3 regions of the Streptomyces hazeniae genome follow, and region 3 is predicted to be linked to each of the others. Evidence: riboswitches for the same ligand, from Rfam matches in the RefSeq annotation. Region 3 holds a riboswitch; each other region holds the start of a gene.

Region 1 (3,266 bases), on a different contig from region 3:
GTCAGGGGGTCGGCGGTGACCTCGACGCGGATGCCGTAGGTCTCCGTGAGGCGTTCGGGGGTCAGGACGTCCTCGGGGGGTCCGTCCGCGATGATCCGTCCCTCGTGGAGCAGCACGATCCGGTCGGCGACCGCGGCGGCCTGGTCGAGGTCGTGCAGGACGACGCCGACGGCGATGTCGTGGACGTCCGCGAGGTCGCGGATGAGGTCGAGGAGTTCGACCTGGTAGCGCAGGTCGAGGTAGGTGGTCGGTTCGTCGAGCAGGAGGACGCCGGTTTCCTGGGCGAGGCAGCCGGCGAGCCAGACGCGCTGGAGCTGTCCTCCGGAGAGGTGTTCGGCGCCGCGTTCGGCGAGTTCCTCGACGCCGGTCAGCCGGAGGGCCCGGTCCACGGCCGCCCGGCCGCGCGGGTCGGCCCTGCCCCAGCGCCCCCGGTACGGGTAGCGGCCGAACTCCACGACGTCCCGTACCGACAGGCCGCTGGGCGCGGCGCGGCCCTGGGTGAGCAGGGCCACCTGCCGGGAGAACTCGCGGGGACTCAGGGCGAAGCCGTCGGTGTCGGCGTCGATGGCGAGTGTGCCCTGCCGGGGCCGCTGCAGGCGGGCGAGGGTCCGCAGCAGCGTCGACTTCCCGCTGCCGTTCGGGCCGACCAGGACGGTCACCTCGCCGAGGGGCAGAGCGACCGACGCGTCGTGCACGACGTCGACGGCGTCGTAGGCGACGGTCACGTCCGCGGCCGACAGCGCGTGACCGCGGACGGACGGGGCCTCGGGGGTCTCTTCACCAGCTTTCACGCAGATAAGGCTAGCCTCACCTAAACGGACGGTGGCTCCCGGGGCCGCGGGTTTCCGCTTTCCGGATCGACGCGGTTATGTTGAGCATGCAACCGGTTCGCCCCTCCTGTCCAGGAGAGGCGTCGCAAGAGGGAACCCGGTGGGAATCCGGGACTGCCCCGCAGCGGTGAGCGGGAACGACCGCCGTCACACGCACTGGGTCCGGCGAACGGGCCCGGGAAGCGACGGCCTGTAGGTGTCCTGACGGGACGCGCCCGCGAGTCCGAAGACCTGCCGGTCGCCCGTGTGCGACACCCGCCCACGGTGCCCGGAGGCCTCGAGGGAAGGCCGGTGCCGGACTCCGGCCGTGCCGTCGCGCGCGGACCGCGACCGCGCCGCTTCCCGACGCCCTCCTCGTCCCGGCCGGACAGCGACTCGCGAAGGAGAGTTCTGTGGCGCACCAGCCCACCGTCTTCCGCACCGACCCGGCGGACCACGCGGCATCCCGCGCGTCCCGGTCCGCCGTCACGCTCGCGCACATCATGAGCGAGCACGACACCAACCTCTACGGCACCATCCACGGCGGCGTGGTGATGAAACTCATCGACGACGCGGCGGCGGCCGCCGCCGGCAGGCACGGCGGGCCGCCGGCGGTGACGGTCTCCGTCGACCGGATGCGGTTCCTCGCCCCCGTGCGCGCGGGCGACCTGCTCACCGTGCACGCCGGACTGGAGGGCGTCGGCCGGACCTCGATGAACATCGCGGTCCGGGTCACCGCGGAGCGGTGGAACTCTCCCGGGCCGGTCACCGAAGTGGCCACCGCGCAGCTCACGTTCGTCGCGGTCGACGCGGACGGACGGCCGCGCCCGGTGCCGCCGCTGCCCGGGGCGGACACCGCCGGGGGCGAGTGAGTGCGGGCTCACAGCGGGCGTTCTGGTCAACGCCCCGGAGCGTCCGTACACTTGCCCACTGTCCGCAAGGACGACAACTGAACGCGTACGCGACGGAGAAGCCGGTGGGAATCCGGCGCTGACCTGCAACCGTGAACGGCGGCACCGCCCGCCGTGAGCCGGACCGCCCGCGCGCACGTGCACCGCTTTGCACTGTCATGGTCTGCAGCGTGGAGCCCGACCCCTCGGTTTCCCCGCCCCTGAACGCCGCCTGAAGCACGATCGGCGCGTCGGGGGCGCGTACGTGCCGGGGGCCGGTGCCCACCTCAGGGGGAGGGGCACCGACGATGAGCCGAGTACTACGCCCGTGGATCACCGCCGTCCTGGTGGCGGCCTGCGGCGTGCTGACCGGCCTCGGCACGCCGGAGACGGCCGCCGCGGTCGACACCTCCCGCGGCCGTCCCGGCTTCTGCCCCGACGGCAACGGGGTCACCGTGATCGTCGACTTCCGCGAACTCGGCGGACAGACCCTCGTCCGGTGCGCCGTGGGCAGTCAGGAGACCGGACTCGCGGCGCTGAAGGCGGCGGGCATCCAGGTGACCGGCACCAACCGCTGGGGCGAGTCGTTCATCTGCCGGCTGGAGGGCAAGCCCACGGCGGAGACCGAACCCTGCATCGACACCCCGCCGGCCTCGGCGTACTGGTCCTACTGGCACGCGCCGAACGGCGGCGCGTGGACCTACAGCCAGTACGGGGCGACCTACCGCAATCCGCCGGAGGGCAGCTTCGAGGGCTGGTCCTTCTCCAAGGGGCGCGACATGGACTCCGCGCCCGCGCCGCGCGTCGCCCCGCGCCGGCCGTCCGCGTCCAACGGCGGGCAGAGCTCCGGCGGTTCGTCGTCCGGTGGGTCCTCGTCCGGCGGGTCGTCGTCGAGCGGCGGATCGTCCTCGGGCGGCTCCTCCGGCGGGACCGGCGGCACGGGCCCGGGCGGCGGCGCGTCGTCCGGCGACACCGGTGCCGACCGTCCGGGGAACGGAGACGGGCCGGCGTCGGACCGCCCAGGCGGCCGGGACGAGGACGGCAAGCCGGACGGGAAGGACCGCGACGGCGAGAAGCGGGACGGGAAGAAGAGCCCCGACCCCACCGCCTCCGCCGACGACGAGTCGGCCGCTCCCGGGGCCGCTCCGAGCCCGACCGAGGCCGCGGACTGGAGCGGCGGCGAGGACCGGCCCGACCAGGCGGCGTCCGGCTCCTCCCTGTCCGCCGGGACCGCGCTGACCGCCGCGGCGGCCGCCGCCCTGGCCGTCGGCGCCGCGGTCCTCGCCTGGCGCCGCCGTCGCACCGGGCACGGGGACTAGCCGGACGTGAAGGACTCCGCAGGAGGCAGAACCACCGCCCTCGCACCGCCGTCCGGCTCCCCCGCCGTACGCCGGGCGGCGGGCGCGCTGCCCCGGACGCTGCACCCGGGCTGCTGGTGGCTGTGGGCGCTGGGCCTCGCGGCCGCCGCGAGCCGGACCGGCAACCCCGTGCTGCTCGGGCTGCTGCTGTCGGTGGCGGGCCTGGTCGTCGTGCAGCGGCGCAGCGACGCCCCCTGGGCGCTCGCGTT
Region 2 (3,266 bases), on a different contig from region 3:
TGTGCTGACGTGGCAGAAGTGCAGGTGCACGCCGGAGGCACGGGCGAACTCGAGCACGGCCGCCACGGCGGCCGTCTCGGCGACCGGCGGCCGGGAGAGGCCGTGCTGCAGCGGCCCCGAGGCGCCGGACGCCCGCAGCCGCGCCAGGTTCCGCTGCACGATCTCGTCGTTCTCGGCGTGGACGCAGACCCGGAGCCCGGTCCGGGCGATCTCGGCGAACGCGTCGAGCATCTCCCCGTCCGGAGTCCGGGGGAAGCGCCGGGGATCGGTCTGGAAGGTGGACAGCTTGAAGCAGGCCGCGCCCTCGGCCGCGAGCTTCGGGATCTCGGCGATGCCCTGCCCGCCGGGCTCGACGGTCGCGTACATCCCGACGTCGACGTGCGCCTCGCGCAGCACCGCCGCCCGCTTGTCGCGGAAGGCGTCCACCGACCAGACCGGCCCGGCCTCGTCGAACGGCATCTCCAGCAGCGTCGTGACGCCGCCCGCGGCCGCGGAGCGGGTCGCGGCCTCGATGCCCTCCCCCGCGTGGCTGAGGCAGTGCACGTGCGGGTCGACGACGCCCGGCAGGACGTACGCCCCGCCCGCGTCGACGCGCTCGGCGGCGGGCGCGTCGCTCGGCGTCCCGCGCACGGCCAGGACGCGTCCGTCGCGCACCCGGACCTCGCCGCGGGGGAACTCCCGCTGGGAGGTCACCACGTGGCCGGTCACGGAGAGGTCGGCGTCGAGGTCTTCCGGGTCGAACATGCGCCAGACCCTGCAACAGGTGTCACGGACCGACAACCGTCTTCCCACCCTTTGGGAATCCGCAGGTCGTGGCGTAGCCGAGGGGTCACGAGGGGTCCCGGGCCCGACGCGGACGGCGGCGGGGCGCGCCGTCGTGCGCTCGGCCGGCACGGGTCCTGCCCGTCGGCGCGTGTCCCACGTCACCCTCCACATCGTGGACGTGATCGGCGGCCGGCGCGGTGGGCGCGTAGGCTCGGCAGAAGCAGCTGGTTCGCCCCCGTCCGCCAGGCGGGACGCGTCGCAAGAGGGAACCCGGTGGGAATCCGGGACTGCCCCGCAGCGGTGAGCGGGAACGACCGCCGTCACACGCACTGGGCCCGGCAACGGGCCCGGGAAGCGACGGCCTGTAGGTGTCCTGACGGGACGTGCCCGCGAGTCCGAAGACCTGCCACTGCCCGTGCGCGGCCGAACCGCGCACGGACATCCCGGTGACCTCGAGGGCGGGTCGGCGTACACACCAGGCGGACGACCGCGCCGTGCCGCGCGGGGTCGTCTCCGTCCGGTCCGTCACCTTCGCACCCTCGTCCCCTCCGGGACTTACAGGGACGTCTCGCGAAGGAGAACTCCGTGACATCGAAGTCCGCAGCCGCGGCAGCACGGGCCACCGTGTACGGCTACCCGCGCCAGGGTCCGAACCGTGAACTCAAGAAGGCCGTCGAAGGCTACTGGAAGGGCCGCGTCACCGCGGACGCCCTCCGTGGCACGGCCGCCGAACTGCGCGCCGCCAACTGGCGGCAGCTGGCCGCAGCCGGCATCCAGGAGGTGCCGACGGGAGACTTCTCCCTCTACGACCACGTGCTGGACACCAGCGTCATGGTCGGCGCCGTCCCCGAGCGGCACCGTGAGGCCGTCGCCGCCGGCGCCCTCGACGGCTACTTCGCCATGGCGCGCGGCACGCAGGACGTCGCGCCGCTGGAGATGACCAAGTGGTTCGACACCAACTACCACTACCTGGTCCCCGAGCTGGGCCCGGACACCGCCTTCGCCGCGGGCTCCGGCAAGCAGGTCGCCGAGCTGAAGGAAGCGCTGGCCCTGGGCCTGAGCGCACGTCCGGTCCTCGTCGGCCCCGTGACCTACCTGCTGCTGGCCAAGCCGGCCCCCGGCGTCGCCGCGGACTTCGACCCGCTGACCCTCCTCGACCGGCTGCTGCCCGTGTACGCGGAGGTCCTGGCCGACCTGCGGGCGGCCGGTGCCGCGTGGGTGCAGCTCGACGAGCCCGCGCTCGTCCAGGACCGCACCCCGGCCGAGCTGAACGCGGCCGCACGCGCCTACCGTGAGCTCGGCGGCCTCGCGGACCGTCCCCAGCTGCTCGTCGCGAGCTACTTCGACCGTCTCGGCGAGGCCCTGCCGGTGCTCGCGAAGGCGCCCGTGGAGGGCCTGGCGCTGGACTTCACCGGCGCCGGCGCCGGCAACCTCGACGCGCTCGCCGAAGTGGGCGGGCTCCCCGGCAAGCGGCTGGTCGCCGGTGTCGTGGACGGCCGCAACATCTGGGTGAACGACCTGGGGAAGTCGCTGACCACCCTCGGGACCCTGCTCGGCTTCGCGGACCGGGTCGACGTCGCCCCCTCCTGCTCCCTGCTGCACGTGCCGCTGGACACGGCTCCGGAACGGGACATCGACCCGCAGATCCTGCGCTGGCTGGCCTTCGCGCGGCAGAAGACCGCGGAGGTCGTCACGCTCGCCAGGGGCCTGGCCGACGGCACCGACACGATCGCCACGGAACTCGCGGCGAACCGCGCCGACCTGGCCTCCCGCGCCGGCTCGGCGCTCACCCGCGATCCGGCCGTCCGGGTCCGCACCGCGGCCGTCACCGAGGCCGACTCCCGCCGCTCGCACGCGTATCCCGACCGCGCGGCGGCCCAGCGCACCCGGCTCGGCCTGCCGCTGCTGCCCGTCACCACCATCGGGTCCTTCCCGCAGACCGGCGCGCTGCGCGCCGCCCGCGCCGACCTGCGCGCCGGTCGCCTCGACACCGCCGGCTACGAGGACCGCGTCCGGGCCGAGATTCAGGAGGTCGTCACCTTCCAGGAGAAGGCGGGCCTGGACGTCCTGGTGCACGGCGAGGCCGAACGCAACGACATGGTGCAGTACTTCGCCGAACAGCTGACGGGCTACCTCGCCACGCAGCACGGCTGGGTGCAGTCCTACGGCACCCGCTACGTCCGGCCGCCGATCCTCGCCGGGGACATCTCCCGCCCCGCGCCGATGACGGTGCGCTGGACGGAGTACGCCCAGTCGCTCACCGGCCGTCCCGTCAAGGGCATGCTCACCGGCCCCGTCACCATGCTCGCCTGGTCGTTCGTCCGCGACGACCAGCCGCGCGCCGACACCGCCCGGCAGGTGGCCCTCGCACTGCGCGACGAGGTGCGCGACCTGGAGGCCTCCGGCAGCGCCGTCATCCAGGTCGACGAGCCCGCGCTGCGGGAGACCCTGCCGCTGCGCACCGGCGACCGGGAGGCGTACCTGGCGTGGGCCACGGAGGC
Region 3 (3,266 bases):
CGCCCCGCTGGTCGCCGGCCTCGCCGCCTGGGGCGCCACACGCCTGACCTACCGGCTCACCCGCAACGTGAGCGAGGAGCAGGCCGGCAAGGGCTACCGGGCCGGCCAGATCACCTCCGCCGCGCTGGTCTCCCTGGCGCACGGCACCAACGACGCGCAGAAGACGATGGGCGTCATCACCCTCGCCCTGATCGCGGGCGGCGCGCTGGCGCCGGACGCGGGCCCGCCCATGTGGGTGGTCGTCTCGGCCGGTGTCGCCATCGCGCTGGGCACCTACCTCGGCGGCTGGCGGATCATCCGCACTCTCGGCAAGGGCCTCACCGACATCCACCCGCCGCAGGGCTTCTCGGCGCAGACGAGCGCCGCGGTCACCATCCTGGCCTCCTCCCACCTGGGCTTCTCGCTGTCCACCACGCACACCTGCTCCGGCGCCGTGATGGGCGCGGGGATGGGGCGCAAGGGCGGCACCGTCCGCTGGGGCACGGCGGGCCGGATGCTGGCCGCCTGGGGCATCACCGTCCCGGCCGCGGGTCTGGTCGCGGGCGGCGCGGCGCTGCTGGCCGAGCGCGGCAACGTCGGCGTGACCGTGGTCGCCGTCCTCGGCGTACTGGTCAACGGCGCCATCTGGCTGGCCTCGCGCCGGCAGCCGGTCGACCACACCAACGTCAACGACATGCCGGAGGACTCCGCCCCGGGATCCCGCTCCGACGCACAGGACGCGGGCGTGGTGGCCGCCGCGATGAGCGCCGTCGCCCCGCCGCCGGCCGGCACGGTCCCCGAGCAGCACGGCGCGCAGGACGAGGAGTCCGAGCACGCCCGCACCAAGGCCTCCGTCTCCGGCGCCTGACGCGCCCCACCCGAAGGAAGCGAAGCACTCACCATGGACATCCACTGGTCCGCCCTGATCAACGTGTTCGGCGTCAGCCTGCTGGCTTCCGTCGCGCTGGTCGGCGTGTTCACCCTGGGCATCGTGGGCTCCGCACCGCGCAAGGACGGCGGCAGCGCCTCCGTACTCGCCCGCACCGGCGCATACCTCTGCTACGCGGTCTGCGCGGCCGCCGTGGCGTACGGCATCTACCTGATCGGCGCCTGAACCCCCGCGCACCCAGGGGTGGGTACGGCCTGCGGGCCGTACCCACCCCTCGCGCGTACCCGGGGCGCGCCGGGCGGGACGCGGGGGGGCGCTGCGTGGGGGTGGTCACACTGCTTCGCCGCAGGTCGGGGGCGAGTTGACGGTCGTGGGGGGCCGTGATGGACTTCCGGCAGCCGAACGGCGGCAGAAGAGGAAGCCGGTGCGAATCCGGCGCGGTCCCGCCACTGTCACCGGGGAGCGCCCCTCACCACACGCCACGGCCCGCCAGCGGGCTGGAAGGCCGGGGAGGCGCCGATCCGGGAGCCAGGAGACTCTCGCCGCCGGACACGTCGAGCCAGGGCGAGGACCCTGAGTGAGGACTCCGCCATGCGTGGCTTCTGCGCCCCTCCCCCACCCCGCACCTCGTCGTGTTCCTGCGAGGCTCCACAGCCCGTCGTCTGATGCCGCGTCCGCGTGCGTACGCGTACGGGGTGACGCTCGGCTTCCTCGCCGACCTCGCGCTGGGCGACCCCCGGCGCGGACACCCCGTGGCGGCCTTCGGCCGCGCGGTGAGCCGGGCCGAACGTGCCCTGTGGCGTGACGACCGCGGCGCCGGGGCGTTGTGCGCCGTGGTGTGCGCCGGCGGCGTGGCGGTCGCCGCGGCGGGCCTGAACGCGGCCGCCGGGAGGGCGCGTTCGCCGCTGCCCTCGGTGGTGCTGGCCGCGGTCGCCGGCTGGACGGTGCTCGGCGGGACCTCCCTGATCCGCGAGGCGCGGGCGATCGGCGCCGCACTCGCCGCGGGCGACGTTCCGGCGGCGCGGCGGCGGCTGCCGCACCTGTGCGGGCGGGACCCGGAGGCGCTGGACGCCGACGGCGTCGCGCGGGCGGTCGTCGAGTCGGTGGCGGAGAACACCTCCGACGCCGTGGTGGGCGCGCTGGTGTGGGGAGCGGTCGCCGGCGTGCCGGGCCTGGTGGCGTTCCGCGCGGTGAACACCCTGGACGCGATGCTGGGCCACCGCTCCCCCAGGCTGCTGCGTTTCGGCTGGGCGTCGGCGCGGCTGGACGACCTGGCGGGCTGGCCGGGAGCCCGGCTGACGGCCACGCTGGCCGCACTCGCCGGATCCGACCCGAACGGCGCGCTGCGGGCCTGGCGTGCGGACGCCGCCCGTCACCCCAGCCCCAACGCGGGTCCGGTGGAGGCCGCGTTCGCCGGGGCGCTGGGCGTACGGCTGGGCGGGACGCTGGCGTACGCGGGGCGGGTCGAGCACCGGCCGGTGCTCAACGCCGGTGGCCGGCCGGTCCGTACGGAGGACGTGGAGCGCGCGGTGCGGCTCTCCCGCCGCGTCGGCGTGCTGGCGCTGGTGACGACGACGGCCGTGAGGGTCGTGGCCGCGCGGAAGGGAAGGCGGCGGTGAACGCGGTGCGGCGGGGCGGCGGTCTGCTGGTCGCGGGGACGACCTCGGACGCCGGGAAGAGCGTGGTCACGGCCGGGGTCTGCCGCTGGCTGGCCCGCAAGGGACTGAAGGTCGCGCCGTTCAAGGCGCAGAACATGTCGCTGAACTCCTTCGTCACCCGGGAGGGCGCGGAGATCGGCCGGGCGCAGGCCATGCAGGCGGCCGCCGCCCGGGTGGAGCCCAGCGCGGCGATGAACCCGGTGCTGCTCAAACCGGGCGGCGACCGCACCAGTCAGGTCGTCCTTATGGGCAGGCCGGTGGGCGAACTGAGCGCCCGCGGCTACCACGAGGACAGGCAGCGGAAGCTGCTGGAGACGGTCGCCGGGTGCCTGGAGGAGCTGCGCGCCACCCACGACGCCGTGATCTGCGAAGGCGCGGGCAGCCCCGCCGAGATCAACCTGCGGCGCAACGACATCGTCAACATGGGCCTCGCGCGGGCGGCGCGCCTCCCCGTGGTGGTCGTCGGCGACATCGACCGCGGCGGGGTCTTCGCCTCGTTCTTCGGCACGACCGCGCTGCTGTCCCCCGAGGACCAGGCGCTGGTGTGCGGCTACCTGGTCAACAAGTTCCGCGGCGACGTGACGCTGCTGCAGCCGGGGCTGGAGATGCTGCACCGGCTCACCGGCCGCCCGTCGCTGGGCGTGCTCCCGCACCGGCACGGCCTGGGCATCGACGAGGAGGACGGGCTGCGCCTCTCGCTGCGCGGCACCGTGCGGGAGGCGTCGACGGCGCCGCCGCAC

What was found. Region 3 has a riboswitch for cobalamin ahead of RM572_RS23220 (cobalamin biosynthesis protein). Riboswitches for the same ligand answer to the same signal wherever they lie in the genome.
Region 1: another riboswitch for cobalamin. It lies ahead of RM572_RS05355 (acyl-CoA thioesterase); the one in region 3 lies ahead of RM572_RS23220 (cobalamin biosynthesis protein).
Region 2: another riboswitch for cobalamin. It lies ahead of metE (5-methyltetrahydropteroyltriglutamate--homocysteine S-methyltransferase); the one in region 3 lies ahead of RM572_RS23220 (cobalamin biosynthesis protein).

The regions. Positions count from the first base shown of each region.
Region 1 is NZ_JAVREQ010000003.1:31,883-35,148, forward strand. Features, by position in the region: gene RM572_RS05350 (ABC transporter ATP-binding protein) at 1-791, opposite strand, end outside; cobalamin riboswitch at 868-1,083, shown strand; gene RM572_RS05355 (acyl-CoA thioesterase) at 1,223-1,681, shown strand; gene RM572_RS05360 (hypothetical protein) at 2,008-3,018, shown strand; gene RM572_RS05365 (CbiQ family ECF transporter T component) at 3,025-3,266, shown strand, end outside.
Region 2 is NZ_JAVREQ010000003.1:21,931-25,196, forward strand. Features, by position in the region: gene RM572_RS05315 (dihydroorotase) at 1-744, opposite strand, end outside; cobalamin riboswitch at 1,029-1,170, shown strand; gene metE (5-methyltetrahydropteroyltriglutamate--homocysteine S-methyltransferase) at 1,351-3,266, shown strand, end outside.
Region 3 is NZ_JAVREQ010000025.1:7,984-11,249, reverse strand. Features, by position in the region: gene RM572_RS23230 (inorganic phosphate transporter) at 1-847, shown strand, start outside; gene RM572_RS23225 (hypothetical protein) at 881-1,093, shown strand; cobalamin riboswitch at 1,284-1,406, shown strand; gene RM572_RS23220 (cobalamin biosynthesis protein) at 1,534-2,487, shown strand; gene RM572_RS23215 (cobyric acid synthase) at 2,484-3,266, shown strand, end outside.